3 regions of the Paenibacillus sp. J31P13 genome follow, and region 3 is predicted to be linked to each of the others. Evidence: predicted binding sites of a transcription regulator. Region 3 holds the regulator's gene; each other region holds the start of a gene.
What was found. Region 3 encodes Rex, which represses fermentation and respiration genes when NADH is low (regulators of the CRP and FNR family bind a similar motif). Its sites were predicted from a motif close to TTGTGAAATATTTCACAA; they were not measured.
Positions count from the first base shown of each region.

Region 1 (10,777 bases), on a different contig from region 3:
AATTACAATATCCGCTCCCATACTCCTCACCACTGCAGCAGGCACCGGGTGAACAACTGCGCCGCTAACTAGTTTCCGGCCCTGATAGCGCATGGGCGGTATGATACCTGGAACGGATGTGGACGCACGTAATGCATCTGACAAGGAACCTGTCCGTAAAATATGTGCTTTACCCGACGTGAAGTCTGCTGTCACTGCTGCAAAAGGAATGTTCAAATCCTCAATTTTCATTTTCCCAATATATTTATCAATTAATCGCAGCATCTTATTATTATTTGCAAGGGCTAAACGAGAAAAGTTTAATTGAATAAGCTGTGTCCAACGCAAGGATGGCAATACACGCTCAAATTCGGATATAGGCTGACCTGAAGCATAGAGTGCGCCAATTAATGCGCCTACACTAGTCCCCGCTATCATATCGATCGGAATATCCTCCTGTTCAAGCGCCTTCAGCACACCGACATGAGCCGTCCCGCGAATAGTGCCGCAGCCGAGAGCAAGACCGACCGTCGGCCTAGATCCCGGTAGTCGATGCCTCCCGAAACGTAGATGATTATTATAAATCTTCTTCCCACCGCTCAAGATAAAGGCTTCCCGCAGAACTCCCATAAGCTCTTCCACGTTCCTTGTTAGGAAAGGATATAGGATTAGCATGCGCATCGCTTCTTGAGATATCGCTTCTGCCGGATTCTCAGCACCCGCATTTTTCAAGAAATGAAGGACAAGCTCTGAAGTATCATCACTTCTCTCACGCAGCGGCGGTATGTGAAGTACTCGCACTCTGATCTCAGGCATTGTCTTGGAGGTTAGAATAACTCGCGTATCTCCGCTTGATCGCAGCACATGATGAATAATAGCTGCTGGCAACCGTTCTGCATGCCGCAGCAGAATGGTTCCTCCTGCAGCCTCCTTCACTTTCTGATCCCACATATTCAATTCAAAAAAAGAGCCTTCTATGGTTACCAACGGTTTACTCTGGTTCGAAGAAGCCTGGTGAATGGCCGCAGCAGCATGTGCTTTGCCGACTCCATATTCTCCTACAATGAATAAGGCATCCTTATGGTTAGATAAATATTCAATTTCATTATGCAGCTGTTGCATTTGCGGACTGCTGCCAATTAGCTCTCCATATCGCAGCTTGCACTCCTGCTCCAGATTTTTAATTAGGATAGGACTTTGGACATGCTCTTCTATCACTCGGTCATTCGTATTCTGAATCCGCCTCACCATCGCATCGATCATTTGGACGCGAAATTCGGGACAGCTGTCCATCATGAGTAGAATCCCTTCACGCGAGATGGCTACAGTTGACAAAGTCTCTGCTGCTTCCACTGTCGCGCTGACAAAATCACCTGTTAAACATGACATTTCCCCAAAAAAATGGCCACGCTGAAGCGTCGCTAAACGAACCTTTGCTCCTTTTTCTAAATAGACGAGAACAGTTCCTGTTAATAAGATATGAAAAGTTTCGCTCACTTCGCCCTGACGCAAAATGACTGTACCTGCTGAGAATTCGTATTGCTTCATATAGGGAAGGAGAAGGGAAAGATCCTCTTCCTTAAGTTGTTCTATAATGGGAAAACCTTTAGCTTTTTCCTTCATATGATCTCAATCTCCTAATCTCAGCTGTACAAGTAGGTACTTGCTCCTAATTATATTACCAATAAAAAGAAATTTCTTAAATGATAATTTGTTGATCTTTTGATAAAACTAAGGATTGGGATGGTGTTTTTTAGGCCATAACTAAATTTTTTTCAAAAAGTTATAAATTTCTTTTTAACTTTTGTCTCAAAGGATGTAGAATAGAGATAAAGAGTTTAAATCCGATTTCATCATCGTCGCTATCCAATCACTTTTGTACCTCTTCCAAATGAGGTTGAAAGACTTGCTCAACAAACGTTTCGGAAACTATGTGAAAAGTGTAACAATCTTTCGGGGTATAATCATTTCTTTAGCGACTGATCCAATCGAGACTACAACTTACTTTCAACTTAACGTAAAGGAGGACATTCTCTTATGTCACAATTATCTACTGGACAAGAGGTTGCAGCTAGCCTCGCCGAAGAAAAACAATCTTTAGATGTACTTGATCAGTTAATGAAGCCGGAGGTTCAAGAATCTCTAACTGTATTGGTGGATAACCTGCCAAAGTTGGCTGAAATGGTTACATTGATGACCAAAGCTTATGATTTCGCTCAAGGTATTGCTACAGACAAAGTATTGATCAATGATTTTGCTCAAGGTATCGGTGAGTTCGTTAAACCCGTACAAGACAAAGCTAAAGGTATCGCAGCAGCAGCTATTGAAGCTGGCGAACGTTCACAAGAAGCTGCAGGTTCAACTGTTGGCTTGTTTGCTATGTTGAAAATGCTTAAGGATCCTGAAGTTCAAAAAACGCTTCGCTTTGCACAAGCATTCTTGAACGTGCTTTCCGAGCGTAAAAACTAACAAATAATAAGAATGACCTATAGATCGAATGGAGGATGAACATGTCGAAACAGATTTTAATACTTGGTGGCGGTTATGGCGGTCTTCTGACTGCACTAACAGCGCGTAAACACCTATCAGCAGCTGAAGCGAACATTACTATTGTCAATCGTTTCCCTACGCATCAAATTATTACTGAGTTGCACAGACTAGCAGGAGGTACGATTGCTGAGCAAGCCGTTTCTCTACCGCTTACGAAGCTCCTCGGCGACAAAAGCGTTAATGTTGTCGTTGATACCGTACAAGAGATTAAGCCAAATGAAAAGCAAGTCGTTCTTGCAAGCGGTCAAGTACAAAAGTATGATTTCCTTGTTGTTGCTCTTGGCAGCGAAACAAACTACTTTGGTATTCCTGGACTTGAAGAGAACAGCATGGTTCTTAAATCCGTTAATGATGCGAACAAAATTCGCGCTCACGTTGAAGCTCGTCTTGACGCTTACAAAAAATCAGGCAACAAAGCTGATGCAACAATCGTTGTTGGCGGCGGCGGCTTGACTGGCGTTGAGCTTGTTGGTGAATTTGCTGACAAACTTCCTGAAGTTTGCCGCAGCAAAGGTATCGATTTCAATGACATTTCACTTTATTGTGTAGAAGCCGGCCCTGCCGTTCTTCCAATTTTCCCGAAAGTTCTTATTGAACGTGCTGTAACAAGTCTTGAAAAACGCGGTGTAACTTTCATTACTAGCGTAGCGATTACAGAAGCTACTAAGTCATCTGTATCGTTGAAAGACGGACGTACAATCGAATCCAGCACTATTATCTGGACTGGCGGCGTTAAAGGTAACCCAGTTGTAGGAAGCAGCGGCCTTGCAGAAGACCGTGGTCGTTCAACGGTTACTTCTACACTTCAATCGACTTCGCATGCGGATGTATTCCTTGCAGGCGACTGCGCTGTTGTGTTCCCAGAAGGCGGAGAGCGTCCTTTCCCTCCAACCGCTCAACTTGCTTGGCAAATGGGCGAAACGGTAGGCTACAACCTAGCGGTTCAAATTAAAGGCGGCGTAATGGATAAGTTCAACCCTGTGTTCTCCGGTACACTGGGAAGCCTTGGACGTAAAGACGGCGTAGGTACAATCGGCGGCCATTCTACACAGCTTAAAGGCTTGCCTGCATCGTTGATGAAAGAAGCAAGTAACATTCGCTACCTTTCACATATCCATGGTCTATTCGCACTTGCTCACTAATATAAAACACAAAAAAGGAGAGGCTATATAGCCTCTCCTTTTTTTATTTAACCCGAATAATTACCTTACGTATTATAAAGATTCCTTCCAACTTTAGGGTTAAGTAATACCGAGTAATATGGGAAATCACTCCGTATTACTTTTAGCGGGATTACTTAACATCACTTAGAATCATTTGACAACACTTAGTATTACCGGGTCATTCTTTCTCCATTATTTAACTCCAAGCTTCGATATCCTCATCATCAAATTCCTCTTCGGCTGAAGGATTCGTTTCAGTCACAGCAAGGGTTTCTTCTGTTTCTTCAATGATTTCAGCGGCTGCAGCGGATTGTTCATTTCCAGTCACAAAAGTCTGGGTTTCAATGCCCATTGGAAAGTTCGTAGCGCCTTGTAGTACACTTCTTTCAGCTGGAACATGGGCTTGCAGGTTGCGAATACCATTTTGGACGATTTCTTTTTCCATTAAATAGCGAAGAGAATCCATCAAATTGGTTTGCGCATTAAGCCACTGCATGACGAGCTCATCTTCCGTTTTCTTCGTTTTCAAGCTAATATTGTCGCCGGGCATTTTAATTTTTTTCATACCTGTCACCTACCAAAATTCCTATAATTAGGCTGCTGCCCAAAGTCATGCTTAAACGGTCTGAACAGCTTTATTTTTGAGCGCCTCATAAATTTTGCCTCGCACAAAAGCATCAAGACCCATTGCATTCAATTTAACAGCATAATTCGCTGGGATATAAAGAAGCTGCATTTCCCGTTCTCCACACAGTTCCTTGATCGCTGGATATAGGGCTGAACGCATCAGAATGCTGCCGCCTCCGTAAACGCAAATGATATCAATTTCATTACGCGTTTTTGTAAGCTGTCTTTTGACATGCTGCACAATTTGCCGAACTTGGCTGTCAAGCGGCCTTTTCAACGTTTTGAGCGCGCGTGCATGGTATTTATGCTTAGGATTTTTAATAACATCACTGAAAAATTGTCTTGGACTATCTGGAAGATGAACGAGGCGATTAAACTCTTCCAGCGCCTCTTCAATCGCATAGCCAGCGCCATGATGGCTGCCGTGTACGAATTGACGAAGAAATTTATTGCCTTCTGTAATCGGATATTCCGTAGAACCATCACCAATATCAACATGAAGAATGCGTTTATCTTTAAAGTAACTGCCGTTAAATTTCTTGTCGATCTCATAGGATTGAAGGAAGTCCTCAAATATTTCTCCGTCTCTCCAGCTGCCCTCGGCATCCTTCTGAAGGGTGAAAATGACAGGCGTCGCTTCCGGAACTACTTTTGCAAAAGGGAAAACGATTTTCACAGCAACTCGTTTAATGCCTAAATGAACCGTCACATGATGAGTGCCCGTTGTAAAACGTTTCTCGAACTTAGCCGAGGTTTCATCTGTATGCTGCGTAACGGGCAGAGCTGTTGCCATATCAACCTCTACGTCAATGTGTTCGGGTATTTTCTTCTCGTCCTCATAAGCCTTCTGAACGGCCATTGCGGCGATTTGAGCGAGCGTATTAATGACTGGAAGATCCATATCACTCTTCATGTCTATGCCGATCTGAAGATTATCTAAGATCTCACCGCTCTCCAGTGCAAACTTGCCTACATAATACATGCCAGGTCTTGTAGCAGGTGAATCAATGGTGACGACCAGTTGGTCCTGTAAGTTTTTCATAAAGCTTTCCGGCGTTTGCTCCTCGCTCCATGGAAGCTCGTCCACCGTACAGTTAACGTTCGGCTGTTGAATTAATTTGCCGTCGATAATGAGATCATGCTCACTGTTTCCGTTATCATTGCCTACATAAAAATGAAACTGCATAATCATATTCCTCCTAAAAAAGGTTTTAAGTATAAAAAACTGGCTGCACAATGAAGGGGCTGCATCTACTGTTTTGCTTAGTATTACTTTGCCATACAAAGTATTAGCTTACATCTTGCTTAAGTCCTATGACCAGTTAATCTTTTCTCATAAAAATTTGTCGGACGATGTATGTTCATGAGAAAAGGGCTAACCCGATAACGGATTAGCCCCTCTTCCTAGTGCCCTTTATTTTCAGTGAAAGGTCTTTGGAAACTGCTTAATAATGCCTTCACTCAACGCGTCAGAGAGCATAAGGATATGTTCCTCGCCTTTATCATAAGCATTGATATCCCCTTGCCAATCCTTCTTAATTCTGGACATGAACTGGTCTGTCAGCAATTGCAAATGCCCATATAAGAGGTCCTTTAACTGCTTGTCTGTCCAATTCGGATTAGCGCTGCTCAGAAATGCAGCAATAGCATCCGCATTCTTATACCATTCTTTATTAAACGTATTGAAATCTGCTTGGTTGCCGCTTTTCGCTGCATCAACAACTTTTCCGGCAATTTGAATATGCTCTTTGAGAAGCTCAGCCAATTTATTACCCGCTGCTTCACCATAATACGGCTTTATGGCATTGCCAATATCCTGTTGATTCTTCAGAAGCCTAGCAAGTACAGGCTGCTGATCCTCTAGTCCAGCAAGCGCGCTTATGATGTAGCTTCTCGTCCAAACAACATGAGCATTCCAAAGCCTTCTCATGTCCTCCTTAAGCTTTACCGCAGCAGGACTGATACCTTCTTCATGACCATGGCGATGATCGCCTCCTGCTGCCACCACCGCATTTACAGGCGCTGAATACAGGAGAAGGGACACACACAATACAGTGAAAATAAGGAACTTGTTTTTCATTCATATTCTCCTCTGATCTCTTTAGTTAAACAGCCAACTATATTGTGGGTTTTAAGCCTATTTTTCATTCATAAAATAAAAAAAGACAGCAGATTCGACTGCTGTCCTTGTTCAAATCCCTATATGTGTTCATTCAGAAGTCTTAGCTTTCGACCGAATCTGTAAGGAATAAATATCCGTACGACGATCCCCGAAAGTTAATACTTCATTGGATTTTCGATGACGCATCAGCGTTTCCATATCCACCTCAGCCATAATGACGGTTTCTGTGTTTTCGCTGCACTCCTCAGCAATACCGTCACGCGGGAAGGAGAAGCCTGTAGGCGTGTACACGCCTGACTGGGCATATTGGATATCGACATTATCCACATGCGTTAGATTGCCGACTGTGCCGGCTGTGACGGTATACACTTGATTCTCTATTGCACGCGCCTGTGCGCAGTATTTCACACGTAGAAAAGTCTGCTTATCTTCCGCACAGAAGGGTACAAAAATAATTTGTGCCCCTTCCCCGGCAACGATACGCGAGATTTCTGGGAATTCGATATCGCTGCTGAGTTGAATCGATATTTTACCGCAATCCGTGTCGAATACCTCTAGTGTTGAGCCGCCGTTGATTCCCCACCACATCCGCTCATTTGGCGATATATGCAGCTTATACTGCTGCTCAATCGTTCCGTCTCTCCGAAACAAATGCGCTACACTATAGATGCGATTGTTCTCTTCAATAAAATGAGAGCCGCCAATAATATTAACGTTATATTTTACAGCAAGCTCTGTGAACAGCTCGACATATTGTGTTGTAAAAGTTGCGAGCTTACGAACTGCCGTACTCGGGGAACGCTCTTCGAGAAAGGACAACAGCTGCATCGTGAAATTTTCCGGAAAGACCACAAAATCGGATTTATAGTCCGCTGAGACATCTACATAATGCTCGCATTGCGTTGCAAATTCATCAAAGGAATCAATCTTTTTCATCATATATTGCACTACACAAATCCGAACCGGAAAGGATAGCTTATAATGCGTTTTGCTGTTGCTCGGCTTATAGTCGATATTATTCCATTCCAGCAAAGCCGCATAATTCATGGAATCATCATCGTCCATCAAATAATTCGTAATAATCCGCTTAAGCGTGAATCCATTCATCATTTGGAAGGTGAGCACACGGTCATAAATATTCTGTTGAAGCACCTCTTCCGCATACTCTCTCGGTGACATCTTGTCGCTATAATTATGGTAGCCCGGAATACGGCCGCCAACGATAATGCTTTTGAGGTTCATATGCTCTGCCAGCTGCTTTCTCGCTTCATAGAGCCGTCTGCCAATCTTCATTCGACGATACTCAGGGTGAACCATAACCTCCATACCGTACAAATTTTGACCGTGCGGATTATGATTGCGGATAAATCCTTTATCCGTAATTTCTAAATAAGTATGCTGATCCAAGTAATCATCAAAATTAACAATTAAACTTGAGCATGAGCCAATGATTTCTCCATCCAGCTCGACGCAAATTTGTCCCTCAGGAAAAATGCGCAGATGACTTTCCATTTGAGACTTCAGCCATGGATCCATATTAGGAAAGCAAACGAGCTGCAGCTCGATAATTTTTTCAATATCTTTATGTTCAATGTTCCGAATGATCATTTTCTTCTCGAATTGTGATATTTGATCTGATGACATATAAGCTCCTCGTTTAACTAAATTGTCTCCTGATAAGACCCCGCTCTTTCTTGTGATAAAAGGAGTCTCCCTAGGTTTTGTAATGCTTCAAAAAACATACACGAATTTGGAGCCGCCATATGTAGACGCTCCCTCTACCTTTGTTTAAACAAATTTCTTTCAAATGAAACACAAGAAAGCACAAAGAATTCCCGTCTAGGATCCCTTGTGCTCGATATAGTCGCATATATATAATTACGCTTTGATTTCAAGAAGCTCGTATTTGATAACACCCATTGGAGCGTTTACGAGAATGATGTCGCCAACTTTTTTTCCTATAAGCTCCTTGCCCAGCGGGCTCTCATAAGAAATTTTGTTCTCAGCAACATCGGCTTCTTCCGTGCCTACAATTTTATATTCAATCTTCTCAGAAAATTCGATGTCATTCAAAATAACGCTCAAACCGATACTTGCTTTGGAAAGATCCAGCGCCTCAGCAGAAATCACGCGAGCCTTCTTAAGCATCTTATCCAAAATGAGTATTCTCGTTTCCATAAACGATTGATCGTTTTTCGCGGAATGATATTCGCTATTCTCTTTCAAATCGCCATAGCTGATTGCTAATTTTATACGTGCAGCCAATTCTTTGCGCTTTACATATTTCAAATCTTCCAGCTCAGCCACCAGTTGAGCCATGCCCTCTTCGGTTAAAATCACTTCTTCGTTCGCCATTTTTGCACAACTCCTATTTGCTTTCTTGGCTTAATCTTAACCTATTCCCGAGAATTATGCGAAGAGATATGCAAAAAAATAAATTCTAATCCGCTTTTAAGCTGCCTCCATTGAGGCTTTTTCTCGGTTCGATAAACATAGGTTTAGGATAATAGCGGTCAAGGAACCTGTAACAATACCGTTTTGAAGCAGCATTTTTGCAAACTCAGGCAGCTGATCAAACATTTGAGGTACAGTAGCAGAACCTAACCCTACAGCAATGCTGCAAGCAGCAATCAGCAGATTGTCCCCTTTTTGCATATCCACCTGAGAGAGAATAGAAATACCTGAAACAGCGACAGAACCGAACATCACGATCATCGCTCCTCCAAGCACCGCACTCGGAATGATTGTCGTTAATGCAGCTAGTTTAGGCAGCAAGCCCAGCACAATCATAATGCCTCCCGCGGCAAAAATAACATTTCGCGCTTTCACTCGCGTGATCGCTATGAGTCCAACATTTTGAGAGAATGCTGTGTAAGGGAATGCATTAAAAATACCACCAAGCATGATAGCAACACCCTCAGACCGCAGCCCATTCACAATTTGCTTCTGTTCAACCTTCTGGTCAATCGCTTTGCCAACTGCTAAATAAACGCCTGTCGACTCCACCATACTCACGATATTCACGATAATCATCGTAGCGATGGCTGTGATGCTTATTTGAGGCGTACCAAAGTAAAAGGGCTGAGCGATACTCACTACGGAAGCATCGGACACAGGTGCGAAATCAACGATCCCCATAAAATATGCCGTTATTGTACCGACAAGAAGTCCGATGAGGACTGAGATAGAACGTAAGAAGCCCGTTGCAAAGCGGTTCACCAATAGAATAACAATTAAGGTTATAAGCGCAAGCAGCAGGTTCCTCGGCTCGCCGAAATCCGCATTTTTCTGTCCGCCACCCACATTATCCATAGCAACCGGAATGAGCGACAAACCGATAATGGTGACAACCGAGCCAGTTACAATCGTGGGGAAAAACTTGAGCATTTTACCATACAACGGCGCTGCTAATACGACGAACAAACCCGATATAATGATAGCCCCGTACGCCGTAGCTAAATTAGAGGTGGAAGCAATAGCGATAATGGGACCTACCGCTGTAAACGTACATCCCAATATAACAGGCAGTCTGCTACCAAAATATTTGGTGCCCATAACCTGCAAAATCGTCGCTAAGCCGCAAGTAAATAAATCTGCTGCAATGAGATATGCCATCTGCGTAGTGGTCAGATCCAATGCAGCTCCAACAATAAGAGGTACAATAACAGCTCCTGCATACATGGCTAATACGTGCTGGAAGCCCAGCATGACGACCTTTTGTTTACTGAACATGATGAGAAAACTCCCTTAGGCCTGTTGAATTAATTGCTCTTCTTCTATGAAGTGAACCTCTCCTGGTGACATCGAAGCAATTCTAGCTAAGGAATGAACACGAACACCTTTATTTTCAAGCAGCCCGCGACCTTCTTGAAAGCTCTTTTCAATCACACAGCCAACGCCAAGTAGCTCAGCGCCCGCTTCCTTAACTATATCGACAAGACCAACCAGTGCTGCGCCAGTAGCCAAAAAGTCATCTACGATAAGCACTTTGTCATTTGCATTCAGGTATTTCTGTGAGACGCTAACTTGATACGTTTCTTGACGAGTAAAGGAATGTACAGGCGCGCTATAAACCTGCTCAGCCAGCGTTACAGCCTTCTTCTTCTTCGCATAGATAAACGGAACCCCAAGAGCAATTGCCGTTGCCATAGCGAACTGAATGCCGCTAGCCTCGATTGTAAGCACCTTTGTAATTGGCTGACCTCCGAATAGACGTCCAAATTCTTTACCAATCTCCAGTGCAAGTGCAGTGTCTACTTGATGGTTAAGAAAGGAATCGACCTTTAATACGGTATCGGAGAGGATAGCCCCCTCTTGGCGTATGCGTTCTTCTAGT
Region 1 covers NZ_JBWDNR010000004.1:336,191-346,967, forward strand. The annotation lists gene AC0YOD_RS15820 (patatin-like phospholipase family protein) at 1-1,602, opposite strand, end outside; gene AC0YOD_RS15825 (helical membrane plugin domain-containing protein) at 2,017-2,448, shown strand; gene AC0YOD_RS15830 (NAD(P)/FAD-dependent oxidoreductase) at 2,490-3,671, shown strand; gene AC0YOD_RS15835 (hypothetical protein) at 3,889-4,257, opposite strand; gene AC0YOD_RS15840 (ParM/StbA family protein) at 4,309-5,505, opposite strand; gene AC0YOD_RS15845 (glycosyltransferase) at 5,740-6,399, opposite strand; gene AC0YOD_RS15850 (GNAT family N-acetyltransferase) at 6,529-8,085, opposite strand; gene greA (transcription elongation factor GreA) at 8,320-8,796, opposite strand; gene AC0YOD_RS15860 (nucleobase:cation symporter-2 family protein) at 8,893-10,173, opposite strand; gene AC0YOD_RS15865 (xanthine phosphoribosyltransferase) at 10,189-10,777, opposite strand, start outside.
Region 1: AC0YOD_RS15825 (helical membrane plugin domain-containing protein) is a predicted target of Rex. The motif match lies at 1,911-1,928, and genes of this name have one in related genera.

Region 2 (10,777 bases), on a different contig from region 3:
CATCAACAAAAGCGCGTGTCTTCGTCGCAATACCCGAGAGCCGCTGCATCAAGTTAAGAGCAAGCCGCTCGCCAATCAACAGACTATGCGTGCTGCCTTCTACGATAGCAATAATTGTACCCTTATTTACCTGGTCGCCATCTTGCACCTGCTGTTCAAACACAAGTGAAGGGTCTACCACATTAAAAACAAGCTTAGCGATCGGAAGACCGGCAATAATTCCGTTCTCCTTCACATGGATTACCGCTTTTGAGCGAGAGTCCTTTGGAATTGTTGTTTCAGTTGTAATGTCGCCGCTGCCTACATCCTCTGCAAGCCAGCCTCGAATTAGCTCACGCACGACAGCATCATATCCGCCCGTTGTCCATTCATACATCTTCTATTCGCTCCTCCGTCAATCCATATAGACGGTGCAATACCGTATGCTTTCTCCACATTAAATCATCGCGCGCAGGGAAATCTTCTCGATAATGTGCCCCGCGGCTCTCTTCCCGCTGCAGCGCACTTTCAGTAGTCAGTAAAGCGCAAGTCAACAGGTTCGCAAATTCATACTCTTCCTGCTCCGTCAAAATGGATTGGAAAATAGGCAGCTGCCGCTTCAACTCCTCGAGACCCTTCTCAAGGCCTTTCCCATTACGGCGCAGCCCTACATATCTAACCATAATTTTCTGCAGCTTAAGTCTTCTTTCAACAACCGCTTGTATGGATGTATTGCTATGCTCCACATCATTTTGAATAATGGGATCAATCTCACATTCTGAAAGCTCATCAATCCGCTTAACAATTCGTCTTCCAAAAACAATAGCTTCAGAAAGCGAGTTGCTCGCAAGTCGATTAGCACCATGTACACCCGTCGAAGAAACTTCTCCGCAAGCAAACAAACGTTTAATGTTTGTTTCCCCATTTATGTCCGTTTTCACTCCGCCCATCATATAATGCATTGCAGGCGCGACCGGAATCCAGTCAGAAGTCAGGTCGAGACCATATTTTAAACAATACTCATATATAGTAGGGAAACGATGCTTAACCATATCCGGTGATTCATGCGTAATATCAATATAAACGAAGGTCGATTTCGTCTCTTCCATTTCACTAACGATTGCCCTCGCTACCACGTCTCTTGGCGCAAGCTCCAACTGTTCGTGATATCGCTCCATGAAGCGCTCCCCTTTAATATTGCGAAGAAATGCCCCCTCACCGCGAACCGCTTCTGAAATAAGAAAACGCGGCGCTCCTGGGTAACAAAGCGATGTCGGATGGAATTGAATAAACTCCGCGTCTCTAATAAATGCCCCTGCTCGATAAGCCATCGCAATGCCATCACCGGTTGCAACCTCAGGATTGGTCGTATAGCGATAGAGCTGTCCTGCGCCGCCTGAGCTCAGGATTACCGCTTTACCCTTTACATACAAGCGCTGTCCACTTGGCTTCTGTACGATAACGCCGCAGCATTCGCCATCTTGAGTTACTAAGTCAATGACAAAATGATCATCCCATACTTCGATTTTCGGGTTTGCTACCGCATTCTCGGACAAAGCACGAACGATCTCAAAGCCAGTTGCATCTCCATTAGCATGCAAAATACGACGCTGACTATGCGCGCCCTCTTGGGTAAGCGCAAATTCGCCATTTTCCAAATCGAATTGCGTACCCATTTTGATTAAGCTGCGTACACCTTTCGGTCCCTCATGAACAAGTACGTCCACAGCTTCCTGGGAGCAAAGACCAGCGCCTGCTATAAGCGTGTCCTGTAAATGGTATGCAGGTTTATCATCATCGGAAATAACAGCAGCGATACCGCCCTGCGCATAACGCGTATTGCTATCTAACAAAGACTTTTTCGTAATCATAAGCACAGAGTTGTTCTCACTTGAACGTATAGCGGTAAAAAGACCGGCAATGCCGGCCCCGATTACGATGACGTCTTTTTCAATAACAGGCAGTTCTTTTAGGTTCACATCTATGAGATATCTGGGAATCATCGTAGACCCTCCAAGCATAGGAGTAGCGCATACTACTTCACGAGTAGCATGCGCTCTAAGGATAGACGGGCTTGGTCAGCAACATGTGGCGGTACATAAATTTGCGGCTGCATCGTTTCAAGAGCTTTCACGAGCTTCTTCAAATTGTTTACCTTCATGTTTGGACAAACCAAATATTTGGATGCAAAATGGAACGTTTTACCCGGACTGTCTAGACGCAGCTGATAACCCGTACCATCCTCAGTTCCAACGATGAACTCTTGGCATTCTGATTCTTTACAATATTTTAAGATTGCGGTTGTACTGCCTACAAAATCACCAAGCGCTACAACTTCTGGCCGGCATTCAGGGTGTACAACAAATTGCGCATTCGGATACTTCACTTTCATTTCCTCTACATCTTTGACGGTAAGCATGTCATGCGTGTTGCAGTAACCTTCCCAGATAATCATTTTCTTATCTGTGTTCTGCTGCACATAATGACCAAGGTTTTTATCAGGAACCCAAATAACTTCGTCACCTTCAACGGAATTGACAACCTTAACGGCATTCGCTGAAGTACAGCAAATGTCTGTTTCTGCTTTGATTTCTGCAGATGAGTTAATATACGTTACCACTTTGGCATTAGGATGCTGTGCCTTCAACTTGCGCAAGCCGTCCACGCTAACCATATCCGCCATCGGACAACCAGCGCGCTCATCAGGGATAATGACTGTTTTATTTGGCGCCAAAATTTTTGCGCTCTCTCCCATAAAGTGAACGCCGCAAAAGACGATAACTTCAGCATCCGTTTGAGCCGCTTTCTGCGCTAACAGAAAAGAATCTCCACGGAAATCCGCTACCTCTTGAATTTCATCACGCTGATAATAATGAGCCAAAATGATAGCATTACGTTCTTTCTTCAACTGTAACAACCGCTCACGCAGCTCACGGTTTTGTTCCGCCTTGCGTTCCAGTGCCAGTGCTTCCACAGTAGATCCTCTCCTCTTATGAGCGATGGGACTAGTACCCATTTCGTTATCGGCAAATACAACTTTGTGAATTGATGCACAAACTTAGAAAGCCGCTTGCCTTAAATTTAAACCAAAGGGATAAATTCATTGATTAAATCAAATTTACACTTGGTAGATGATGCTGTCAATGTATTAAAGGCCATTTTACGGCGCCAAGGATAAAATATTTTCAATAGGTCCTTTAGACGAGAATCGCTCCAGCACATTTAAGCTTGTACAGCGACTAAGCTGGGAGGCGAAGCCTGCGCTCAGATAAAAAAAGACATCGTCCCCTTAGAGGAACGATGTCTTTCCGATATTACATTTAGCGTTTTGCAGGATCATAAGGCTGACCAAGTGCTGCAGGAGCATTCGATCTACCGACAGCGCCTGCTAATACTACCAGCGTCAGTACGTATGGCAGCATATAGAAAAATTCTGCTGGAATTTCTTTTGCAAAGGCAAATTGCTGAGTAAAGCTCCGAAGCGCTTGGGCTAAGCCGAAGAACATGGCTGCTCCAACGACACCCAGTGGATTCCATTTACCAAATATAAGCGCAGCGAGAGCAATAAACCCTTGCCCTGAGATCGTGTTGTGCGCAAAGCTGCTTGTCGTTGTCAGCGTAATGGTCGCACCGCCAAGTCCTGCAAGCGCACCACTTAGCAGAACACCGATATAACGGTATTTCGTTACGCTGATCCCAACCGTATCCGCTGAGCTTGGATGCTCACCCACTGCGCGCAAGCGCAAGCCAAACGGTGTCCGGAATAGAATGAAGTAACTAATAACCGCTAATATAATAACGATATACGTGGTCGGATAAGCCGTAAAGATTCCTTTTCCAAGCAAAGGAATATCCGACAAGTAAGGAATTTTCATTTTATGGAATACATGCTCTAGCTGCGGTGTTTGTCCCGAGCCGTTGTATAAGCTCTTTGTTAAATAAAGAGCTAGTCCGAGCGAGAAAATATTAATAACAACACCGACAACGGTCTGATCTGCACGGAATGTTATCGTAGAAACCGCATGAAGAAGCGAGACCAGCAAGCCATATATCGCTGCCGCTATGAGGCCTATCCACGGTGCAGTATTACCCATCCCAGCTTGAATGGCATATTCCGTTGCAACCGCTGCTGCGAATGCTCCCGATACCATCAAGCCCTCAAGCCCGATATTAACAACGCCTGAACGCTCTGAGTACATGCCGCCGAGTGCTGTGAATATTAGGGCGGTGGAAAACACTAGCGTCGTATTAATAAGCTGTCCAATGATATCTAATACGTTCATTTTACACCGTCTCCTTCCGCTTGCTCGCACGTTTATTTAGAAAAGGCTTCAAGAACCACTTCACGAGGCCGTGCGAAGCAACGAAGAAAATAATAGAGCCGATGACGATTCGAACAACCTCAGGCGGTACGCCTGCACCAAAGCTCATGCCGGCTGAACCGTAACTGAGTCCTCCAAACAATACAGCACCCAGTACAACACCTATAGGCGTATTGCCACCGAGCAGCGCAACAGCAATTCCATCAAATCCATAGCCAGGCGATGCAGCCATAACCGTCTGATTACCGAAGACGCCTAATATTTCGAATACGCCGCCCAGTCCCGCGAACATACCGCTTATAAACATGGACTTCACCATCGTTACCTTAACATTCATTCCGGCATACATAGCCGCGTCTGGATTATGTCCAACAGCACGAAGCTCATAGCCCTGCTTCGTCCGCCATAACACGACATAGAAGACGACGACGCCTATCAACGCTATAACGGTACCCCAATGCATACGTGCATTGTCTGTTAATTTAATAAGCCAATCAATCTTTACCAAAGCAGATTCATGTACCATCTTTGACTTCTGTGTCCCTTCCATGAGAAGGAACCTCGTGACAATAAAGTTGGACAAGAACAAGGCAATCCAGTTCAGCATAATAGAAGATATAACTTCATTTACACCGCGCTTAGCCTTCAAATAACCCGCAATCCCTGCCCATAAACCGCCGAATACAGCTCCTGCAATAATAGCAAGCGGGGCATGGATATACCAAGGCAGATCAAGTAGAACACCGATAATTGTCGCACCGGTCATACCCATTACAAATTGTCCTTCAACACCGATATTGAAAAGCCCGGTACGGAAAGCAAAGGAAACAGCTAGACCTGTGAAAATTAGCGGAGTAATGGCTCGAACAGCTTCCCCCATATTATAGGGTGAACTAAATAGTCGATCGAGGAGCGATGAATACGCAAGTATAGGATCATACCCTCCAGCAAGCATGACGATTGCCCCTACCAATAGACCGAGTATAATGGCCACAGCAGGAATGAGCAGGGATGATTTATTAAACAACTTTTTTAACGTTTCCATATGTGCTATCCCTGCCTTCCTGTTGCGGATTCAACTGATTTATTGCCTGCCATTAATAGACCAAGCTGCTGATCATCACGTTTCTCCGCGTCAACCTCGCCGATTTGCTTGCCTTCATACATAACGAGTATCCGATCCGATAGTGCATAAAGCTCATCCAACTCAAAGGATACGAGTAAAATGGCTTTTCCTTCATTCCTAGCTTGAACCAATCGATTATGTACAAACTCAATGGCTCCGATATCAAGTCCCCGAGTCGGTTGAACAGCAATTAACAAATCAGGGTCCTTATGCAGCTCGCGTGCAATGATTGCTTTTTGTTGATTTCCGCCTGATAAATCCCTAGCAAAAGCTTGTATGCCTGAGCCACGAACATCAAATTCATCAACAAGCTTTACGGACAGCTTATCCATTGCGTTATAATCAATCAAACCGTAACGCCCAAATTCAGGCTCGAAATAACTACCCAGAATCATGTTCTCACTAAGTGTAAAATCGAGAACAAGACCATGCTTATGCCGATCCTCTGGAATGTGACCGACGCCAGCAACCGAAATTTGACGAGGTGTTTGATTGGTTATGTCTTTCCCATTCAGCTTTACGCTGCCTCCATCGGCTTTGCGCATACCGGTAATGGCATAAATAAGCTCACTTTGTCCATTGCCGTCAACACCTGCAATCCCGACAATTTCACCAGCTCTAATCTTTAGATCCATACCGTCAAGCTCATGCTTGCCCTGATCGCCCTTCATCTGTAAGGAATCTACCGACAGAATAACATCCCCCGGCTTGCTCTTCGTCTTCGTAATCTCAAAGGATACATCTCGTCCTACCATAAGCTCCGCCAGCTGCTGCTCGTTCGTTTCCTTCGTAGTGACGGTTTTGATCACCTTGCCGCGTCTTATAACCGTTACCGAATCAGCAAGCGCCATAACTTCCTTCAGCTTATGCGTAATAATAATGATCGACTTGCCTTCAGCAGCTAGGTTACGAATAATTTCAATTAACTCTTCAATTTCTTGTACAGTTAGAACAGCTGTCGGCTCGTCAAAAATGACGATTTCAGCGCCTCGATACAACGTTTTCAATATCTCAACTCGCTGCTGCATGCCTACTGTAATATCTTTAATCCGCGCCTGCGGATTTACTTTCAGTCCATAGCGTTCGGAAATAGCCCGAACTTTTTCATTCGCAAGCTTATAATCAATACTCAATCCCTTTACAGGCTCATTGCCCAGCACAATATTTTCGGCAACCGTAAATGGCTGCACGAGCTTAAAATGTTGATGCACCATTCCTATACCAAGTTCTATCGCTTTAGAAGCTCCTTCAATTACCGTTTGCTCGCCGTTTACCCAGATCTCGCCCTCATCCGGCTGATAGAGGCCGAACAAAATGTTCATTAGCGTCGATTTACCGGCTCCGTTCTCGCCAAGCAGCGCATGGATTTCTCCCTTTTTTAATTCTAAATTAATGGAATCATTTGCTACGAATCCAGCAAAGCGTTTGGTAATGCCTTTTAACTGAACTGCTGCCAAGCTCCGGTCCATTCTTCATCATCTCCCCGGGTTTCTACATCTGTGCGTACACAGGACTATTCTTCTTACAAAAAGGACAAGACCGGCTTCGAAGCCGGTCTTGTCTAATACATCGACATACAATCCTCAAACAAAGGATACCTTCGTAAGGCAAAGATTATCTAGTAGTCGGTACTTTGATCTCACCGCTAACAATTTTCTTTTTGAACTCGTCTACTTTCGCAAGCACGTCAGCAGGCACATTTTTTGTTGATGTTTCAGGCAAACCTACTGCATCGTCTTTCAAACCAAGCTCTTGTGTAGTGCCGCCAGCCCAGTTTCCAGCAATTAGATCTTTAGAAACCTTTTGAACAGCTGCATCTACGCCCTTCACCATGGAAGTCAATGTGATTTCATCACCATACTCTAGTGATTGGTCTTTATCTACGCCGATAACCCATACGTTCTTGCCATCTTCTTTACGTGCTTTTGCTTCGTTAAATACGCCATTTCCAGTTCCGCCTGCAGCGTGGAAAATGATATCTGCACCAGCATCATACATTGTAGATGCAGCTAGTTTACCAAGATCTGGTTTACCGAAATCACCAGCATATTGTACATCGACTTTAGCATCAGGGTTTACTGCTGCTACTCCAGCTTTAAATCCAACTTCAAATTTTACGATTACCGGAAGCTCCATACCGCCTACAAAACCGATTTTATTCGTTTTTGTCATCAGACCTGCTACAACACCAGCAAGGAAAGATCCCTCGTGCTCAGCAAATGTTACTGAAGCTACGTTTGGTGCTTTAACTTCGCTATCGATTACAGCAAGCTTAGCATCTGGATTCTCAGCAGCAACCTTTGTCATAGCGTCTTGGAACAAGAACCCGATACCCCAAGTTAAGCTATAGCCGTCTTTAACAAAGCTGTTCAAGTTCGGCTCCATATCTGCTTCGCCTTTACTTTCCAAAAACTTCGTTTGTGCACCAGTTGAAGCTGTTACACTCTCAAGCGCTTCCCATGCGCTTTGGTTAAAGGATTTATCATGAACGCCGCCTACGTCAGTAACCATACCGATTTTGAAATCTTTACCTGTACCATCGGATTCTACTTTCTCAGTATTCGGTTTGTTTGAGCCGCCCTCATTATTGTTCTTGGATCCGCAAGCAGATAGTACAAGTGTTAATGAAACCATCAAGACTAGCATAAAACTAAATGTTTTTTTCATTTTGTTCTCTCCCCCAACTCAATTTTGGTGTTTCCGTTTGCAACCCCTGTTTACCTTCTTATTCTTACTTTTTTTGGCCGCTATTATTTCATTATAGTGACAAAAAATAAAACGTCAATCATTTGTGTGAGCTATTGTGACGCAATAAACTGTGTGTACGCTTCCATGTAATATACATGTAAGTTATGTAATAAATTTCAAACCCTTTTTTACATTTGTTCGTTTCATCAATATTATAGGCTAAATTCGCGCATTAATAAAGAAAAAAAGAAAAGTCGTCTTACTACTGCTCAAAGTAGTAAGACGACCATTTATAAACCTTAGCTTTCACAATGTTGTTAGTTCTTATCCCCATCAGGATCTTCTGAGTCTTCACGTTTCTCCAGTGATGGAGCTTTAATCTCATCTTGCTCACGAGTTTGAATTCTCACCTTAACATCGCCGATTGTTTCAACAATAGGTTCAGTTGTTGGATCTGCACTGACAGTAGAAGTTGAAGCTTCATCGCCAGCGTTTGGAAGTGCACCTGTTTCGATCAGGCTTTTAATTTGTTCAAGCTCAAGTGTTTCAACACTTAGCAATGTTTGAGCAATTAAATGCATTTCCTTACTCTTCTCATTAAGCAGCTTCTTCGCGCGATCATAACAAGCTGTAATGATGCTTTGCATTTCTTGGTCAATCTCATAAGCAATCGCATCAGAGTAGTTTTGTTCATGACCGATATCGCGACCAAGGAAGACTTGACCCTGTGAGTTGCCAAATTGCATTGGTCCAAGCTTATCACTCATACCATATTCCATGATCATGCTGCGCACGATACTTGTAGCTTGTTTAAAGTCACTGTATGCGCCTGTTCCGATTTCGCCAATGAATAGTTCTTCTGCCACACGGCCTGCAAGCAAGCCTGACACTTTATCCAAAAGCTCTTGCTTCGTTACAAGCATACGATCTTCCTTCGGAAGCATAATGACGTAACCGCCAGCGCGACCGCGTGGGATAATCGTAACCTTGTGGACCATATCTGCATGCTCTAAGAAGAAGCCTGCAATTGTATGTCCCGCTTCATGGTAAGCAACAATACGTTTCTCACGATCACTGACGACACGGCTCTTCTTCTCCGTACCAACAATAATCCGATCAATCGCATCATCAACCTCAACCATAGCGATATCCTTCTTATTACGGCGAGCAGCAAGAAGCGCTGCTTCATTAAGTAGGTTTTCCAGGTCAGCTCCGCTGAAGCCTGTTGTACGTCTAGCGATGATATCCAGCTTAACATCCTTAGCTAGCGGCTTGTTGCGAGCATGTACTTTTAGCACCGCTTCGCGGCCCTTAACATCTGGACGATCAACCGTGATTTGACGGTCGAAACGGCCTGGACGAAGAAGCGCAGGATCTAGAATATCAGGACGGTTCGTTGCAGCGATGATAATAATGCCTTCGTTAGCTCCAAAGCCATCCATTTCAACGAGCAATTGGTTGAGTGTTTGTTCACGCTCATCATGCCCGCCACCAAGACCGGCACCACGCTGACGACCTACAGCATCAATCTCATCAATGAAAATGATACATGGAGCATTCTTCTTCGCATTCTCGAACAAATCACGTACACGGGATGCGCCGACGCCGACGAACATCTCTACGAAATCAGAACCAGAAATACTGAAGAAAGGTACGCCTGCTTCGCCTGCAACTGCGCGGGCAAGCAAGGTTTTACCTGTACCTGGAGGACCAACGAGCAGTACGCCCTTCGGTATACGAGCACCTACGAGATTAAACTTACGAGGGTCTTTCAAGAAGTCGACAACCTCGACCAGCTCTTGCTTCTCCTCATCAGCTCCCGCAACGTCCTCAAATGTAATCCGTTTTTTCTCATTGTCATAAAGGCGCGCTTTGCTCTTGCCAAAGTTCATCACTTTGCCGCCGCCACCCTGTGCTTGATTCATTAAGAAGAAGAACAGGACGAAAATGATAATAAACGGAATGATTGAAGTAAGGAATGTTAGCCAAATGCTCGGCTGATCCATCTCCTTATTCACTAATTCAAAGCCAAACTCTTCTTGCCAAGCAAGAATTTTTTCGTCTGCTTTGACGCTGACCCTTGATACAAACTGGTCGCTTTCTGCGTCTGCAGGTTTAGTCTTATATTTACCTGATACAAAATACGTTTGATTCTCGTACTTGACGGCCATCTCTTTCACATTGCCTGATTCAACCGCAGAACGAAGCTGGTCGTATCGCAATCCAACCGTCGTATCGTTCTGTTTGCTTATAAAAGTAAAGATCCCCACGGTCACCAAAAAAATAATTAAATAAAAACCAGTATTACGGATGATCCGATTCATCCCCAACCTCCTCTCAGACGCTTAAAATATTTTACCATAGCATGACTTTCCATAACAATAGAGGTATACGGAGAAGGGCATGTACGGGTGAATCGCTATTATTTTTCGTAAATCTTCGGTTTCAAAATACCAACATATGGAAGATTACGGTATTTCTCAGCATAGTCCAAACCATATCCGACAATAAACTCATCCGGAAGCGTGAAACCTGTATAGTCTGCTTCAAGCTCAACTGTACGGCGAGCTGGCTTATCGAACAACGTAACAACAGTAACTGACTTAGCATTGCGACGCTCTAAAACGTCGATCAAGTAGCTAAGCGTCAAACCGCTGTCGAT
Region 2 covers NZ_JBWDNR010000016.1:53,489-64,265, reverse strand. The annotation lists gene nadC (carboxylating nicotinate-nucleotide diphosphorylase) at 1-376, opposite strand, end outside; gene nadB (L-aspartate oxidase) at 369-1,982, opposite strand; gene nadA (quinolinate synthase NadA) at 2,015-2,953, opposite strand; gene AC0YOD_RS27570 (ABC transporter permease) at 3,300-4,262, opposite strand; gene AC0YOD_RS27565 (ABC transporter permease) at 4,264-5,346, opposite strand; gene AC0YOD_RS27560 (ABC transporter ATP-binding protein) at 5,352-6,896, opposite strand; gene AC0YOD_RS27555 (BMP family lipoprotein) at 7,042-8,094, opposite strand; gene ftsH (ATP-dependent zinc metalloprotease FtsH) at 8,433-10,439, opposite strand; gene hpt (hypoxanthine phosphoribosyltransferase) at 10,538-10,777, opposite strand, start outside.
Region 2: nadA (quinolinate synthase NadA) is a predicted target of Rex. The motif match lies at 3,018-3,035, and genes of this name have one in related genera.

Region 3 (10,777 bases):
GAACCAGAATATACGAGATGAGATACGATATCCGTTTGTGGGTAGAAATGCGGTTGATCAATGTTAATCGCAATAAAATCTGCTTTTTTGCCTTCTTTTAGGCTGCCAAGCTCATCTTGCTGCCAAATGGCTTTGGCTCCATATACGGTTCCCATTTTCAAAGCTTCCATAGCAGGGATAACAGTAGGGTCACCAGAAATTCCTTTGTGCAGGAGAGCCGCATAATTGATTTCTTGGAATAGATCCAAATTATTATTGCTAGCTGCGCTATCTGTACCAAGTGCAACATTAATGCCAGCGCGAAGCATATCTGGAACGCGCGCAACACCGCTCGCAAGCTTTAGATTGCTCACTGGGTTATGAGAGACGTTAACGCCTTTTGCAGCAAGAAGTTCAATTTCACCATCTGTCAAATGAACAGCGTGAGCAACTAATGATGGACGCGAGAAGAAGCCAAGACGATCCAAGTGCTCAACAGGACGAACACCATAGTCGCGAACATTCTGCTCCACTTCGGCAATCGTTTCTGACATATGTGTGTGAAGCGGAAGATTATAATCATGTGCAGCCTGAACAAAGCGTTCAATGTATTCAGGAGGACAAGTATAAGGCGCATGTGGTGAAATCATCGTCGTAATACGTCCATCCGCTTTTCCGTTCCAGTCACGAGCAAAAGCAATGGCTTCCGTAAGCTTTGCCTCTTGAATATCCGCTGGACATAGACCGATTACACCGCGAGTCAAAACACCTCTAATGCCGCCTTGCTCTACCATTTGCGCCACTTGATCCATACGATCATACATATCTACAAAAGCAGTCGTACCCGAACGAAGCATTTCCACGATCGCAAGAGCACTTCCAGCACGCGTATCCTGATCGACATATTTGCCTTCCATTGGCCACATTTTTTGCTCTAGCCAAACTTGAAGGTTTTGGTCGTCAGAATAACCGCGAAGCAAGCTCATCGCTGCATGGCCGTGTGTATTAATAAGCCCTGGCATGAATGCCAGCTTGCTGCCATCCATTTTTTGAACGCCTTCTGATAGCTGCGCTGGTGCGTCAACGCCAAGATAAGTAATTCGGTCATCTGTTACGACCATATGTCCTCTGAAAGATGGATTTGCTTCATCCATCGTAATAAACAAACCATTTTCAATCCAAATCTGACTCATCCTGCGTTTCTCCTTCTCTCACTAAATAATAGGCCAAACTTAGCAGCTCTTTGGTGAAATCAGCATTGTGAATTCTAATCTCATCCGGCACTCTCAGAATGGCAGGCGCAAAGTTCAAAATACCTTCTATTCCCGCTTCAACAAACTGATTAGCCACATTTTGCGCCTCGAATGCCGGCACTGTAATGATACCAATTCTAATTTTTTGCTCAGCCACTGTACTTGCGAGCTCGCTCATTGGCAGAACGTTTAAGTTATTAATGCTTGATCCGATTTTACTCGGGTGCACATCAAATACTGCCGTAATCTGCATATTATCCTTGGAGTATTTATTATAGTTGCAGAGAGCATGCCCTAGATTACCTGCACCAACCAGCGCAACCTTGATCGTCTGATCCACCTTCAAAATCTGACGGATTTTCTCAATCAAGTAGATAACATCATAACCAATTCCCTTACGCCCAAACTCGCCAAAATAAGCTAAGTCCTTGCGAATTTGAGCAGGATTCAAATCAAGTTTAACACCTAACTCTTGTGAAGATACCGTTTGAACTTCACGTGCATGCATCTCGTTCAATACCTGCAGATAGATAGGGAGCCGCCTAACGACAGCTTCCGAAATTTTCGTTTGCTTCATCGCTTCTCCTCTTTCTCCTCAGAACTTGGTGCACTCGATGAACCCTCATCAATGAGAGCATCAACTTGCTTTACATTTGTTTCAGACAACCATTCTCGCATTCTTACAATCATTTGGTCGGTATGCATGGTTTCAATCTTAGGACCAGGCAGAGAGTACAGAAAATGCTTGCCATAAAAAGTATCGATGACTCTAGTGTCATAAATGATGACGATTCCTTTGTCCTGTGTGGTTCGAACCAGCCTTCCAAAGCCTTGCTTGAAGCGGATAACGGCTTGTGGAATAGATAGCTTCATAAATGGATTCTGCTTTTGTCGCTGAAGCATTTCTGCCTTTGCCTCAGCTAATGGATGATTGGGCGGTTGGAAGGGCAAGCGTACAATGGCTAGACAAATGAGCGCTTCCCCTGGAATATCTACTCCCTCCCAGAAGCTGCTTGTTCCCAGTAAAACAGATTCTGGCGTCTGCCTAAAGCGTCTAGTCAGCTTTGTGCGATTACCGCTGTCGATCCCTTGGCCAAGAACTTGTATGCCTGAGACACTGAGCATTTCTTTGAGCGGCTCATACACCTGTTTAAGCATCCGATAGGAAGTAAACAATACGAGCATTCTGCCGTTTGTCTCCTTAGCGGCATCACCAAGCGACTTAACGAGCATTTCTAAATAGTCAGCATCTACTCCAGCGCCTTTTAACACAGGGAAATTACGCGGAATGACAACAAGAGCTTGATCCCGATAATTAAAAGGTGAAGGCAATTGAACGGCTTTCAATCTACCCTGTGCCTCATAGCCAGTTAGACCAAGCTGCTCTTCAGCGTATTGGAATGACTTTTGAACAGAAAGAGTAGCCGAAGTGAGAACAATACTTTCTTTTACATCAAAGAAGTATTTCTGCAGCTGTGTGCTTACATCTACAGGTACACCATAGAGTTGAACAGAACGATAACGGTATACGCTGCTGGCTTCAATCCAGAAAACAGAGTCATTCAGATCAAGTTTAATAAAGGTTCTCATTTCATCCTTCACGCGCGAAAGATCACGAATTGCTCCATTTAGATCGGTAATAATAGCTTGCACAGCACCAGAGTCATCCACGCGTTCCTTGATATCGGTAATCATTTTTTCTACCGTTCTGACTACTCGATTAAGCTCTGTATGTACATTACCTTCCACTGTAACGGCATCTTCCCATGTACCTGGAAGCTCATTTTTCTTCAATCGACAGACCGTTTGACCATTATCCGTTGGAGCATCTGATGAGGTCGTGGTGAAGCTGTAGAACATTTCAAACAGCTTATCCCAATGCTCCTTAACTTCATGAAAGATTGGAATAACCGTGTCAATTGTTTCTAGCCAAGATGCTTGGTGTGCATCATCCTCGAACAATAGCTTTTGACGAAGCGCAGGAAGCAAACCTGAACGATTATCTTTAAATAGACGCTGTACGACATGTGTTAATGAGAAATAATTGATTTGCATGCCTAGATGCTTACCCGCAACCTCTTCAACATGATGTGCTTCATCTATTATGAGGTGAGTATAAGCCGGCAGCAATCGATGATCCGCTTGAATATCGGTAAAGAGCATGGAATGGTTCGTAATGGTAACATCAGCAATATTCGCCTCATGCTTCGCTCTATGATAAAAACACCGTTTGAACCATGGACAAGCACGATTTAAACAAGAGTCAGTGTCACTAGCTACAGTAGACCAAAAATCTGCCCCTTTATTGCCAAAATTCAGTTCTTCTTGATCGCCAGTCTCTGTCTCGCCAAGCCATACGACCATTTGTGCAGCAGTAACCGTATCTTCAATTGGAGACACCAAATCCTTTGTATTCACTTTTCCTTCAAATTTACGCAAACACAAATAATTGCCGCGTCCTTTGAAGATCGAAGCGCGGAATGGAAATGGCAATACTTCCTCCAGCAATGGGAGATCTCGTTGTCGCAGCTGTTCCTGTAAGTTTATTGTATGTGTGCTAACAACGACTTTTTTTCCATTACGTACACCGTAATAGAGGGCGGGTATAAGATAGCCAAGTGATTTGCCCGTTCCAGTGCCCGCTTCAATAAGAAGATGCTGATTATTATCCAGCGCGCTGTATACCTCTTGGAACATGGTTACCTGCGCTTCTCGTTCTTCATATTGATCAAACTTTTGCTGGAATCTTTGCTTCACATCGGCCAAATAATTTTCAAATGATACATCTCTTAAAGGTTCGCTGTCACCGCTCTCTTGACGAGGCAGCTGCTCATCGGACCATTCTCTAACCTTCAAAGCAAATTGATTGAAATAATCATACTCATTGGATTCAAATACAGTACGTATTTCCATCTCTTGCTGTGTTTGCTTAATTAACCAGCTAAAATCGCTGTCATCGTCAACAAGCGAGGATAGCCGCTGCAAAGTGAGCAGCGGCAACTTCCGTAGTTTTTTGAGTGAATCGATTAATATTAAAGCGGTAGCCATTGCATCGCTGTCCGCTCGATGATGCTGATCATGCGTAATACCAAATAGCTCTGAAACAGCGCCAAGCTGATACGTATTTATAGTTGGGTATAATACTCTTAATAATTCAATCGTATCTAACTTGCGACCTCCAAAGTTGCGATATCCGCAGCTTCGAAGAGCCTGATTAAGAAAGCCGGAATCGAATCCAACGTTATGCGCGACTAAGACAGCGCCGTCTAACCGGGTAAGAACATCAATCAGTACCTCGTTAAGCGTTGGAGCATCCGCAACTACCGATTCGTCAATTCCTGTTAATTGCGTAATGAACGTCGGTATTGGGATGTTAGGTCGAACAAAGGAGCTGTACGTGTCGATGATTTCAAGCTCATCCGAAACAACTACTAGTCCAACCTGTATGATCTCATCCTCCGTACCATGTCCCGTCGTTTCTAAATCCAATACTGCAAATTTCATTCATTCCCCGATCCTCTCACAAACAGCACAGCTCCGTGCTTCCGAAATATAATGATAATTGCTTTGGCGTTTCTTGACATGATTTCAAATTGTTAACGGGATCTTTAAAGCTTGGACATACTTCATGCGCCTTAATAAACAGCAGTTCCGCTTGCGCTAAATTCGTATGCACCGCTTGAATGCACCCTAGCGCATTATAGCCCATTGCGAGCCATTTAGGAAAGTCCGTCAAGGCAATAAGCAATTGAAAATGTCGCTGAGCCTCGTTCCAATTTTGAAGATGCATGTGAGTCATACCCAGAAACAACCTGGCTAAATTACATTCCGGAGCTTGATCAATCACGATTTGAAATTGATCTGCAGCTTGTGAAAACATAAATAACTTATAATAGCCTTGTCCCTTGGAAATGATTGATGCCAGTTCATCTGGAATTTCCAAATCTGAGATATTGCATGTTGCTGCAGTAACCGGATTAGCGGTTGATGAAGCAGATGGAGCAACTTTGTTATCCAATGGATTCGCCGTATTCGGAGCAACAATAATTTGCTGATCCTTGAAATCAGCAAACTTCTCCTCGAACTGAAGCCATTGCTCAATAAAGGTGTCACTCACTTTCTTAAGCTCATTCATTTGAAGCTCGTACTGTTTTCTTTCTAGATCACCTGCATTGTCGTACTGTTCAATAATCTGATCAAGCATGTCGTTCATCGAAGAAAACATATGCTGAAACATACCGCATCCCGCCTTCGCCAAAGAATTAAGGAGTGTTATGATCATTTTTTGTTTTAACGCTGCTTTTCATACGGGATACCAGCCGTTACATAATGCAGGGATAAGCTATGGTTCATCCTTTACAGAATTGTTGAATGAATTTCTTCATTTAGCATCTGAAGTGGACGATTGTTTTCATTTAGAATAGTTATAACTGGTTTATGATTTCTTGCTTCTTCTTCTGACATAGTTGCGTAAGAAATAATAATAACCTGATCACCCGGTTGAACTTGTCTTGCTGCTGCGCCATTTAGACAAATAACACCTGAACCCCGCTCGCCTTTAATGACATAGGTCTCAAAGCGTGCGCCGTTATTATTATTTACGATTTGAACCTTTTCATTTTCCCAGATATTAGCTTCGTCCATCAAATTTTCATCAATGGTGATACTACCTACATAGTTCAAGTTCGCTTCCGTTACGGTTGCTCTGTGCAGCTTGGATTTCATCATCGTTCTGAACATGTTCATTCACCTCCGTTGAATTCAATAAACCATTATCTATAAGTCTTGTCGTACCAAATTTCACTGCTAAAGCTAAAATCAAAGGTTCGTTTAGTGAAGCAAATGTAGCATCAACTTCAGGCTCCTGAAGACTTGGATAAAATAGCAATTCAGCGTAATCAACAACGCCATTGCTTCCTTCCGTCAACTGCTTCTTCACATTGCTGATTAAATGACCAACAGTCATGTTCGGTTCCTTCATCCACTCTTCTGCCCGCTTCACTGTCTTAGACAAAATGACAGCTTGACTGCGCTGTTCTGCTGTCAAATAGACATTGCGTGAGCTAAGAGCAAGTCCGTCCGGTTCTCTGACGATTGGACAAGCCATAATTTCTATCGGAAAATCAAGATCATTTACCATCTGTTTAATAACAGCAACCTGCTGTGCGTCCTTCATTCCAAAGTATGCTCGATTGGGTTGTACCAAGTGAAACAGCTTACCCACTACAACACCAACGCCATCGAAATGACCAGGACGCGAAGCACCGCAAAGCCTCGTTGTTATTTGATTCACAATAACCGTTGTCAAAGGTTTTGTAGGATACATTTCCTGTACCGATGGCATGAATACAAGATCAATGCCATTATGTTCTGCTATTTCCAAGTCACGCTTCTCGTCTCTTGGATAGTTATCTAAATCCTCATTTGGACCGAATTGTAGCGGATTCACAAAGATACTAAGTACGGTTATTTCATTTTCCGTTCTTGCTTGCCGCATCAAGCTAGCGTGTCCCTCATGTAAAAACCCCATGGTTGGAACGAAGCCAACCATTTTTCCATTTTCACGAAGCTGGGCTAGTTGCTGTTTAAGCTCATGCTTAGTCCGACAAATAATCATGAAAGGTTGACCCCTTTCTTAGCTGCTTTATCCGCTTTCGCATCCTGTTCCTTTTCTCCTGCAGGCTTTCCACCATAAAGGCTTCCAATGACCCCAGGATTAGCTGAGAAAACATGCTTCTCTTCCGGGAAAGCGCCTGTCTTCACATCGGCAACGTAGGCATGAATAGCATCACGAATGGTCGTACCGATGTCTGCATAGGTTTTGACAAACTTCTTCTCAAAATAAGGAGAGGAGTATTGCAAAATATCATGATAAACCAAAACTTGACCATCACATCCGCGTCCAGCACCAATACCGATGACTGGAATGGACAACTGCTCACTGATTAGGGTTGCCAGTGACTCTGTCACCAGCTCTATAACGATACTGAAGGCGCCTGCTTCCTCTATTGCTTTCGCATCTTGGATAAGCCGTTCCGCTTCCTCGTCCAGCTTACCTTGTACCTTATAACCGCCAAGCTGGTGAACCGATTGTGGAGTAAGGCCAATATGCCCCATTACTGGTATGCCTGCCTTAACAAGCGCTGCAACGTCGGGGGCCATATCTGCACCGCCCTCTAGCTTAACCGCCTGTGCCCCGCCCTCCTGCATGATCCGAGCTGCATTACGCAGCGTAGACTCGCGCCCAATGCCATAAGTCATGAATGGCATATCAGCGACGATGAAGGTTTGCTGAGCTCCTCTAGCTACCGCTCGTGTATGATAAACAATATCTTCGATTGTAACTGGAATAGTCGTATCGTAACCAAGCACGACATTTCCTAGCGAATCTCCAACAAGTATGACATCAATTCCAGCTTCTTCAGCAAGCTTTGCCGAAGGGTAGTCATAAGCTGTCAATACGGAAATCGCATTGCGTTCTTGCTTCATCTTTTTCATATTCGTAATTGTCAGACGTTTCCTCATCAGCTTCATCCCCCGTTTAATGTTAGGATAAACACAAAAAAACCTTTTAGCCGTTGCTAAAAAGGTGCCTAAACTGAAAAGGAAACGATTGCTTGTTGTGCTTCCTTCTGTCTCGGTCCCTTCGGCTCAGAGCAGAGTGTGCATTCCCAAATATTTGTATAAGCTTTTCTCACCATCAGTGCAGCTTCACGTGAATACCGCCTGATAGAACTAGTTTAACAAATTTTTTGAATTCCGTAAATGAAATCTGAATGACTAGAGCGGTTCGCCCATTTCTGCTGAAAATACTGATTTCTCTGTGCCGTCCTCTTGTTTAATTCGAATTGCTCCGCTTTCATCAAGTCCAATCGGCACACCGACTATATCGCCTTGTGGCGTAATGAGTCGAACTTTTTTGCCGAGTGAAACCGACAATGCCTCCCAGAGGATAATAATGGAACTGAATCCCTGCTCCTGATAAAGGTTATACAGCTGTTCCCACTCTTTGAGAAACTCGGCTATAACCGCGACACGATCCCATTTTTGCCCGCTTGCAATTGCAAGTGAGGTAGCTTTTTCCAATAACTCTACCGCGTAATCTTCGGTCTCCAAATTTACACTAATGCCAATTCCAGCAATGACATAACGCAATCGTTCTTCCTCAGCTGCCGATTCCAGAAGTATGCCGCTAATTTTCTTGCCATCAATTAATAAATCATTAGGCCACTTGATTCCGATTGGCAAAGCAGTCAACTTTTTCAAGCTTCTGCAAAGCGCTACAGCGGTCAATAACGTTAGCTGCGGAGCAAAATGAATCGGTACCGTCGGACGCAGTACCATGCTCATCCAAATCCCTTTGCCTCGCGGCGACACCCAAAGACGCCCCATACGTCCTCTTCCGCTAACTTGCTGCTCCGCAATAAATAACGTTCCCTCAGCAGCTCCTTTTTCTGCAGCTGCCCTCGCTAAATTTTGTGTCGATTCGACGGAGTCAAATAAATGAATGCTCTCTCCGAATGTACGGGATTTTAAATGCTGCTTCAGCTCATCTATTGAGAGCTTGTCCGGTACACTGAGCAAGCGATAGCCGAGCCGCCTTGAAGCTTCAAAGCGATAACCCGCTTCTTCAAGCTTGCGAATTTTTTTCCAAATCGCGGTTCTGCTCACGCCCAGCTCATTGCTCATGCTCTCACCGGAAACATATTGACCCGGGCTGGCTTCAAGCAATCGCAGCAATGGTTCATTTTCCATTTGTTTGTACCTCACTATCCCAAATTGATGCTTGCTTCAGCAATGCTGTTCGTTCATTATCGAGCTCACCGCATGCTGCCATTTGCAATAAATGATTCAAGCATTGGCTGACCCAGGAGCCTCCTTGCCGCTTCAAATGACTCGTCAAATCGCTGCCGCTTATTTGAAGCCTCTTTAATGTCGATACCTTCACATTGCTCAACCAATCCTCCAATTGCGCTAGAGACTCGTTCTGAGCGTTCTGAGGGTGGTTTCCAATGGCATGCATAACCATCAGCCATTCCTTTGCTGATTCTTCTCCATATTGAATAATTAACGAGATCCAATTCCTATGGAGGGATTGATTATCTTGTTTATCAACCTGTTCTAGAAGGGGGCTAATTACATGATGTATGGCTGAAACTTGAGTAATGGTTTTCATACGATTTTTCGAGAAACGGAGTGCCGCCAATATTTGTTTGACAGCATCATTCGATAGATTGAGACCTATACCTATTGCAGCCCACCGAAGATCCAAACTATGCAGCTCGTCCAATTTGGTAAAACGCTGCACCACAGCAGATGTCCGCTGGATGCCCATTAGATACGGCTCAACTTCCTTAGGGAACGGCTCCTTCAAATAAAATAATAGTCCGCTTGCACCAATAAAGTGCAGCGCTCTTTGCGGAGAATCTCCCGCCAGCATTTTATCCAGCTCATTCTGTACGCGTTCCATCGCGATAAATTTCAATAATTCACGATGACGAATCAATGCTTTCCACGTTGCAAGCGCTGGCCTTAGCTTGTATAACGCAATAAAACGGACAGCTCTCAGCATGCGCAGTGCATCCTCCTGAAAGCGTGAATCAGCATCTCCAACACAACGAAGGGTGCATTTCTCTAAATCGAGAAGACCGCCAAAGGGGTCAAGCAGCTCGCCATCCTCAGCTAGCGCCATTGCATTCATCGTAAAATCTCTTCGCAGCAAATCGCCTTCCAGCTCCGTAATATAAAGCACGCTGTCTGGTTTGCGATGATTCTCATAAACCGATTCTTCCCTAAAGGTGGTCACTTCATAGGCAATGCGATCCTGAACAACCGTAATTGTCCCATGCTGCAGCCCAGTAGGTATGCAATGCTGAAACAAATCCAGCACCTGCTCGGGACGAGCTGAGGTAGCCATATCGACATCCTTAATAGGTAAATGAAGGACTAGGTCTCGTACAGCGCCCCCCACAAAGAAGGCTTCGAAATGATGCTCTCGAAGCCTTCTAATGATAGGCAGTGCCTTGATAATGGGTTCCGATAAAGTGAGCTTCATTTCAGGCACCTTCTCCCGCAGCCTATTTCTTGCTTAATTATCACTGCAAACGGCTACTGGCAAATCTGCTTCAATACCAAGCACCCGATAATAGATTTGTTCATACTCTGTTGTGATTACATCATTACAGAATTCATTTCTAGCTCTAAATAAGCAAGCCTCTTTAAACTGAGCATGCAGCTTACTATTCGTAAGAAGCTTCTCGGCATATTCAGACATTTTCTCTACATCGCCAATCGACGCTAAATAGCCGGTTTCCCCATGTGTGATAAGCTCAGGAATTCCCCCTGCATTCGATCCAACCGTAGGTACGCCGCAAGCCATCGCTTCAAGCGCCACCAATCCGAAGCTTTCCTTCTCAGATGGGAGAAGCAATAAATCAGCCAATGAAATGACCTGTGCTACATCATCTTGCTTCCCTAAGAACAGAACGCGATCCTCCAGACCAAGCTGACGAATCCTGCACTGAATTTTGGAAAGCTCTGGTCCT
Region 3 covers NZ_JBWDNR010000002.1:443,979-454,755, reverse strand. The annotation lists gene AC0YOD_RS08330 (amidohydrolase) at 1-1,172, opposite strand, end outside; gene AC0YOD_RS08325 (redox-sensing transcriptional repressor Rex) at 1,153-1,809, opposite strand; gene dinG (ATP-dependent DNA helicase DinG) at 1,806-4,736, opposite strand; gene AC0YOD_RS08315 (hypothetical protein) at 4,753-5,469, opposite strand; gene panD (aspartate 1-decarboxylase) at 5,589-5,972, opposite strand; gene panC (pantoate--beta-alanine ligase) at 5,899-6,849, opposite strand; gene panB (3-methyl-2-oxobutanoate hydroxymethyltransferase) at 6,846-7,757, opposite strand; gene AC0YOD_RS08295 (biotin--[acetyl-CoA-carboxylase] ligase) at 8,013-8,987, opposite strand; gene AC0YOD_RS08290 (CCA tRNA nucleotidyltransferase) at 8,977-10,287, opposite strand; gene bshA (N-acetyl-alpha-D-glucosaminyl L-malate synthase BshA) at 10,321-10,777, opposite strand, start outside.